Linked DNA regions of Glaciimonas sp. CA11.2. Each later gene encodes a partner of the first gene's protein in a complex. Links are inferred from orthologs where the notes say so. Each region holds a gene or a part of one and is shown on either strand. Other genes may lie near its edges.

Region 1 (4,253 bases):
GCTGAAAAGACACATGGTGAGTTTTTTTTATCGTTATTCGGCGACATAAAATGAATACCATCGCCCCTTATGCTGTGTATTAATCAACTACCAGTTAAATCGACAATGTTTAGATCTCTAAGGCTGCACGTGACGAAAAAGCATGTCGACGACGACGAATGATTATCGTTAAGTGGCGCGACGGTCCAACATGGCACGCGCAATAGTACCGGCATCCACGTATTCCAACTCGCCACCAACCGGAACCCCACGAGCCAGGCGGCTAACCTTCAGGCCGCGTGCTTTCATGGTTTCGCTAATGTAATGGGCGGTGGCTTCGCCTTCGTTGGTGAAATTGGTCGCTAACACTACTTCGGCTACGACCCCATTGGTGGCGCGGACGATTAATTTTTCAAGTTGAAGATCCTTCGGGCCAATACCATCAAGCGGCGACAACCGTCCCATCAACACAAAATATAGGCCTTTAAACGTCAACGTCTGCTCGATCATCAACTGATCGGTGGGTGTTTCCACTACACAGAGTAATGACGTGTCACGCTCAGGATCCAAACATACCTCACACAGATCATGCTCGGTGAAAGTATTGCACATTGAACAATGCTGTACTTTTTCGACCGCTTGCATCAATGCGCGACCAAGCAACGCTGCGCCATCACGATCATGCTGCAACAGATGATAAGCCATACGTTGCGCCGACTTCGGGCCGACGCCGGGCAAGTGGCGTAAAGCTTCTGTCAAAAAGGCCAGACTGGAAGGGGTTTTCACATCAGACCTTAAAAACCACGATAGATCTTGCGACCCACCGGTGCATAGTGAAGAATCGGTGGCGGCTTATAGAAATGCTGCATTAGCGTGCGCCACTCTTGATACTGAAACGATTGCATGAAGCCGATCGTGTGGTGTTCTAGCGTCTGCCAGTGCACCAGTAAAATATAACGATTCGGGAGTTCCACGCAACGCTGCAACGCATGCGAAATATAACCCGGCGTGGACATAATCAGTTTTTTCGCCTCCGCGAAAGCCGCTTCAAATGCGGCTTCCTGACCGGGAATAATATCCAGCGTTGCAGCGTTAAGAATCATAGGATGCGGTACTTAAAACGGCATTTTGAAGCCTGGTGGCATACCAGCAGTAAGCCCGGACATTTTTTCTGCCGAGGTTTCTTCTGCCTTGCGTACGGCGTCATTGAAAGCAGCAGCGACCAGATCTTCTAGCATGTCCTTGTCATCAGCCAGCAGGGACGGATCGATCGTCACGCGCTTGACAGCATTTTTGCAAGACATGACTACTTTGACGAGACCGCCGCCAGATTCACCTTCGACGTCGATCAAGCCCAATTGATCCTGCGCTTTTTTCATATTATCTTGCATTGCTTGCGCTTGCTTCATCAAGCCTGCGAGTTGGCCCTTCATCATAATGTTGCTCCTTTAAGTTAATTCAGTGTTGGGAATGACACAAAATCGCACATTGATGGCGATAATTTTTATTGCTATTTAGCAATCTATCCAGCCCATTACGGTTGGGCGATACCAACTGTTTAACTGCTCTTCGACGGCGTTTATAACAATTCCTCCGTCGAAGCAGTTAGCCCAATTTTAAATTGGCTTGTTTTTTCGTCACCCATGTCAATTTTACATTGCCGTGACCTACCGTCCGTGACCTACCGTCCGTGACGATACTGCTCAAGTTCAGGCTTAGCTTCAGGCTAACGGTTTGACCGATCCAGGAACAATCGCTGCACCGAACTCACGAATCATGCTTTGAATAAATGGATCATTTTTTGCGGTCTCTTCAGCTAAACGCTGCCGTTCCGCCTGCTCGCCTTGCGCCTTCACATTCGCGGTGTGACGCACGTTACCAATTTCTGTCTCGACCCGCACCGTGCGACCAAAACGCTCGGTTAACGCCGCAGTTAGTTTATCAACATTAGCGGGTAAGCGTAACGTCTCGAGGGGAATGCGCAGGTAAATTTGAATGGCTGCTCCGGTACTGTCCAAACGCAGCAACTCACTTTGCTGCGCTAGTTGATGTGCAACACCACGTACCGGCAATAGTGCCGCCAAGGTTGGCCAGTCGCCATCCCAGTTCAATGATGGATCTGGATGATAAACGAACGGGTCAGCAGCGGCTTTCTGTGGCAGCGGATTTGACGATGACGATTGCATTGACAGCGCATCCATACTCAACGTTGCGGTTGGCTTGTTTGCCGGTGTTGGCACAGACGGAGTACTTGTTACAGGACGCGCTTCTGAACGACCTGATGTGTGCATGGCGGAAGCGGTACGTGGCTCTGCGCGCGCGTCATAGCTCGATCCGGATGAATCGTTATCCGACAAGTCCATCGGCAGCGGAATATCCTCTTCCCAAGGTGGTGGCGACGATACAGTAGAGGTTACTTTCGGTGGTTGACTTGCCGGTACTTTGATCTCCGGGATCGCCGTCGGCTGAGATCTGACCGGTATCGCAGAATTACTGATTGCCGCGGTAACCGAAGCAGTTGCAGGCGCGGCGGGAGAGGCGCCCGGGCGTTTGCTGGCGAGGCCACCTCGCGCTGCTGCCAATGCTGCCATCGCCGGACTGAGGTTACCATCGACACGTCCTACAGGAGCGCTGGTGGTAGCGGCCTGCGGCGCACTACTTAATCGTGCAGCGGGAATTGACGGCGTCGGAGCGGCGGTTATTGGGGCTTTAACTGCAACCACTGCTGATGAAGCGGGAGTGAAAGTTGATACAGACGGGCGCGATGGCGCAACCGATCGTTGCTGTGCTGCCACTATTCCGGTTCCATCTCCCGATTGTGGCCGAAAAGCCAACATCCGCAGTAAGGTCATTGAAAACCCTGCGTACTCATCCGGTGCTAAGCCAAGTTCATTACGACCATGCACAACGATCTGATAAAACAATTGGATTTCTTCGACATCAAACGCCGCAGCCAGACGCATGACATCTTCGCGCTCAGGCAAATCTTCTGCTAACGCTGCAGGGACGCTTTGCGCCAACGCGACGCGATGCAACAAAGTACCGAGATCTTGCAACGCGGCACTATACGACAAACTGCGAATTGCCATTTCATCAGCAACAGCCAACAAACCGGCACCATCGTTTAGGGCCAAAGCATCTAGCACCCGAATCAAATAGGTCTGATCCAGCGCGCCCAACATTCCCTGCACCGCCTCAAGCGTTACTTTGCCAGCTGCGTAGGCGATCGCCTGATCGGTTAACGATAAGGCATCGCGCATTGATCCGTGTGCGCCTTGTGCCAGAAGGCGCAAAGCCGGTGTTTCGAATTCAATTTGTTCCTGCCCCAGAATATCGTCCAGATGGCTAATGATATGACCCGGCGGCATCTGCTTCAGATTGAATTGCAGGCATCGCGACAGGACCGTTACCGGGATTTTTTGGGGATCGGTAGTAGCAAGGATAAACTTGACATGATCGGGCGGTTCTTCCAGCGTTTTCAACATGGAGTTGAATGCGTGGTTGGTCAGCATGTGGACTTCATCGATCATGTAGACCTTGAAACGGGCGTTTGACGGCGCGTAGACCGCCTGCTCCAGCAATTGCGCCATTTCATCCACACCGCGATTGGATGCTGCATCCATTTCAATATAATCAACAAATCGCCCCGCATCAATCGCCACGCAGGCATCACACACACCGCACGGCTGAGCGGTAATTCCACCGTTGCCATCAATACCCTGACAATTTAAGGCCTTGGCGAGTATGCGCGACAGCGTCGTTTTACCAACGCCCCTTGTACCAGTGAACAAATAAGCATGATGTAGGCGCTGTTGCTCCAGCGCATGCGTCAATGCCCGCACAACGTGCTCCTGACCAACCAGGGTGTCGAAACTTCTTGGGCGATATTTACGAGCTAGGACTTGGTATGACATAGAGTGGCGGGCGCGCATTGCTGGCTGTTAAATTCAGCACTCATTTTACCTTAGAGGAAGCGCTCGCAAGGATTTTAAGAAATGCCGACAAATCTGCCCCGAGTTGGCTCGCTTTTGCGCTGGCACATATAACAAATTCAGACTACGCTAACCTTGCCATGCGTTCAAACATGCAACGTCAGATCAAGCCCGCCAGGAGATGCCATGCAATCGCCCACGCACCAAGTCACTAATCAGGTCAAACCACTGACCGATAACAATTTGTATAACGACGACGCCATATTGACGGCGGGCGTGCAACGCCTGCAAGCTGGCTGGCACGCCGCAGAGCTAGCCCGTTACGGTGCAGAATTGGGTCGC
Region 2 (3,766 bases), 3.4 Mb from region 1 along the record:
GCGAGATACGGCGAGTCGGTCTCAATTAAGGTACGTTCCAACGGGACCTCCAAAGCAACGGCTTGCAGGTCTTTTGCGCTCTTAAAAGTAACGATGCCGGAAAACGAAATATAAAATCCCATTTCAATTGCCGCTTCAGCCACCGCCAATGACTCGGTAAAGCAATGCATGACGCCGCCAGCGCCACCGGCATTCGTACCCGCGCCCTCTTCACGCATAATTTTTATCGTATCTTCCGATGCAGCGCGTGTGTGGATAATCAATGGCTTTCCGGTTGCTCGGGAGGCGCGTATATGACGACGAAAACGTTCACGCTGCCATTCAAGATCACCTTTAAGCCGAAAATAATCCAGACCGGTCTCACCAATAGCGATGATTTTTGGATGATCGGAAAGTCTGACCAAGTCATCCACCGTCGGTTCTGGCGTATCTTCGTAGTCGGGATGAACACCCACTGAGGCGTAGATATGCGGGTAAGTTTTTGCCAATTTCAGAACCTGCGGAAAATCAGGCAAATCGACAGAGACGCACAGCGCGTGCGTCACCTTGTTTTCTGCCATCTTAGCCAATATTTCTGGCATTTTCGCAGCAAGCTCGGGAAAATTGATATGACAGTGAGAGTCGATGTACATGATATAAGTAGATTAAAAACAGGGCAAATCGGAGTAGAAAATCATCTGAACAACGAAAACAGATGAAACACGACAGGAGGCTGCGGATAGACATGCTGCACATTATTACTGGACGTGGAATCGATTTGTATCGATTTATCTAACGAGTTGGCAATCCCGCGATCAAGCAAAACAAATGGATAGTACAAATAGCGCTCGCACAACCAGCATAAATTTATGCGACGCGCTTGCCTAATATTACTAAATCGCGCTCAATGCCATCAAGCGTTGCCACCCTTGGCATGTTGGCCCAGCGCTCGAACCCAAATACTTCAAATAATTTCAAACTTGGCGCGTTGTGACCGAAGACAAAACCCAGCAAAGTGTGAACCCCAGCTTGCGGTGCATAAGTAAGAGCCTGCTCCATCAGATAACGGCCAATCCCTTTGCCACGCGCGACTTCATGTATGTAGATCGAAATTTCAGCAGTTCCAGCGTAGGCGGGACGACCGTAAAAATCAGAATACGACAACCATCCAACGATGGCAGGCGAGGCGGCATCATCAACCGATTGATCGACGGATTGATCAAGTTCCTGCTCAACAACCCATAACGGACGCAAAGTTGCGTTGTGGTGATCGAACCAGGCTTGACGCGATTCAACCGAAACCGGCTCTGTATCGGCCGTCACCTCACGCGAGGCGACGGTACTGTTGTAGATTGCAACTATGGCGGTGAGATCCTGTTGCGTGGCGATTCTGTGATGATATTTCATATTTATAAAGTGTGAGTAGGTCGGCTGGAACTCAGTGCGGAGCCAAGAATTTCTTCAATGCGAGTACGTAATCTATGTCCACCATCATCATCTGGAAAGTGAACGCCAATCCCCTGGGCCCGGTTATTATTTGCGCCGGATGGTGTAATCCAGGCGACTTTGCCAGCAATCGGATATTTTGCGGGGTCTTCCATCAAAGTGAGAATCAAATAAATCTCATCTCCAATAACATGCGCTTTGTTGGTCGGCACGAACACCCCACCAAAGGTTAAAAACGGCATATAAGCCGCGTATAAAGCCGATTTCTCCTTGATCGCCAGGGATAAAACCGAGGGTCTGGCTAACCTTACACCACCACCAACGATTGAATTTTCTGCCATGTGCTTTCCCTTTCGAATAATTAAAACCCGCAATTGCATGACGCATGTTTGCTGGCAATGTGACCCCCGATCGCAACATTGCGTTCACTTCACTTACTAGCGACATCGCACAAGTGGCATCAGCCTGACGTACCATCATACCGTCTTCATCAGTAAGTTCTCAATAAACCGCGTCGGAACAATCTGTCGATACTTCTGAAATTAATGCCGAGAACAAGATTCAGGCAAATATTTTTGCATAATCCAACAGCATATCTTCAATAAAAAGCCGCGCAGATAACGGATGCTCCGCAATCGCCCGTCGCTCGTTACAAGCCTTTAATCCACGCAACAAATCACCCGTTTGTGTCCTTGCGGCAAGGGTAACCAGAACCTTTTGATGGCGCGGATAATAGCGAACGGTGTTGGTCATTTTCAGCGAAAACAAATCATAGAGCCAGCGCTGCTGCCAACCGAGTAGTTCTACCACGGGCGTTTTCTGCAAGCGTTCCGCGCATTTCAGCGCCCCATCAATACCGGGCGCACTCAGATAAGCTAACAACTCGTTGATCAGTTCACGCCCTTCACTTTGTGACTGAATCTGTGCGGTCAACGGCGCGCCACCCTGCTCGGCTAGCCACATATCAGCATCAGCGACACCTTGTTGTTGTAACCAGAGAAGCGCCTCCTGACGTGAAGGAACCGGCATTGGAAATTTACGGCAGCGCGATAATATCGTCGGCAACAACCGATCCAGGCTATTCGAAATCAACAAAAATACAGTGTTCGGCGGTGGCTCTTCCAAGGTTTTTAAAAGGGCATTGGCGGCGGCGGCATTTAGCGCTTCTGCTGGATACAGCACCACTACCCGTTGCCCCTGACGATGCGTAGAAATATTCATGAATCCGGCCAACGCACGAATTTGATCAATCTTAATTTCTTTCGATGGCGCTTTAGTCGACTTTGCAGTTTTTTTGCTATCCCCTCCATCGTCGGCCCCGTCGCCGACATCGCGTGCATCCTCATCCTCCAAAGTTTCTGGCCGCACCCGACGATAATCAGGATGATTATGCTGAACAAACCAGCCACATGATGGACAAACGCCACAGGCGTGACCATCCGCTAGTGGCGCATCGCAAAATAACGACTGTGCAAATTGCTCGGCAAAAATGGTTTTACCAATTCCTTCAGCACCGTGAAACAAGATCGCGTGCGGCATGCGGGCGCGCATTGCTTGCAGCTGCTGCCAAGCATTACTTTGCCATGGGAATATCAAATTACTCATTAATTTAACAATCACTCAATCCATTAATTAATTACTTTGTTGGCAACTCGGCAAGTGTACGCCAACGCTAATACTAGACCACCGGTCCGGCAATCACGCCCCGTTACAAAGCCGCGATGATTTTTTCCAGGCCTCGCTGAATGTCAGCAATAGGTTGTGTCGAATCGATTACCCGGAAACGGGCAGGAAACTGCGCCGCTCGACGCAAATACTCCGCACGCGTATCGGCGAAAAATGTTGCCTTCTCCTGTTCAAACCGATCCAGATCACGCGTCGCATCCAAACGTGCCCGCGCCACTTCTAATGGCACGTCAAACAATAGCGTTAGATCCGGCTGCAAATGTGGATGTACCCATTGCTCTAAAACATCCAATTTATTCAGAGAAAGTTTTCTGCCGCCGCCCTGATAGGCAAACGTCGCATCGCTAAAACGGTCAGAAACGACCCAATCGCCGCGTGCCAATGCCGGCTCAATGACTTGCGCCAAATGCTCGCGGCGGGATGCAAACATCAGCATAGCCTCGGTTTCAAGATGCATTTTTTTATGCAAGACCAATTCACGCAATGCTTCGCCCAGTGCCGTTCCGCCGGGCTCACGGGTCGTAACTACGATCAGTCCACGACTGCGTAATAATTCAGTAACGTAGCCGATGTGCGTTGATTTCCCCGCCCCATCGATACCTTCAAAGGTAATAAATTTTGCAGATGTCATAGATCTCTGAACATTTCCGTAAGT

The links.
Region 2: the proteins of RGU75_RS01635 (region 1) and RGU75_RS16535 are in contact, whole or in part, in a cryo-EM structure (PDB 8GIZ), measured with the Escherichia coli proteins. The link is inferred for Glaciimonas sp. CA11.2 from one-to-one orthologs.

What each region holds. Positions count from the first base shown.
Region 1 is NZ_JAVIWL010000001.1:386,370-390,622, forward strand. The notes cover bases 1,298-4,253. They hold RGU75_RS01635 (DNA polymerase III subunit gamma/tau), read right to left. Parts: upstream 3,894-4,253; coding sequence 1,701-3,893; downstream 1,298-1,700. Other genes in these bases: RGU75_RS01630 (YbaB/EbfC family nucleoid-associated protein), read right to left, coding at 1,298-1,415; RGU75_RS01640 (isovaleryl-CoA dehydrogenase), read left to right, coding at 4,098-4,253. Also shown: recombination mediator RecR, read right to left, coding at 169-765; RGU75_RS01625 (antibiotic biosynthesis monooxygenase family protein), read right to left, coding at 774-1,082; more of RGU75_RS01630, read right to left, coding at 1,095-1,297. UniProt on the Escherichia coli protein: Part of the beta sliding clamp loading complex, which hydrolyzes ATP to load the beta clamp onto primed DNA to form the DNA replication pre-initiation complex.
Region 2 is NZ_JAVIWL010000001.1:3,814,172-3,817,937, reverse strand. The notes cover bases 1,009-3,766. They hold RGU75_RS16535 (DNA polymerase III subunit delta'), read right to left. Parts: upstream 3,031-3,766; coding sequence 1,987-3,030; downstream 1,009-1,986. Other genes in these bases: tmk (dTMP kinase), read right to left, coding at 3,134-3,742; RGU75_RS16540 (PilZ domain-containing protein), read right to left, coding at 1,389-1,766; RGU75_RS16545 (N-acetyltransferase family protein), read right to left, coding at 1,009-1,386. Outside these bases: RGU75_RS16550 (TatD family hydrolase), read right to left, coding at 1-632; more of RGU75_RS16545, read right to left, coding at 847-1,008. UniProt on the Escherichia coli protein: Part of the beta sliding clamp loading complex, which hydrolyzes ATP to load the beta clamp onto primed DNA to form the DNA replication pre-initiation complex.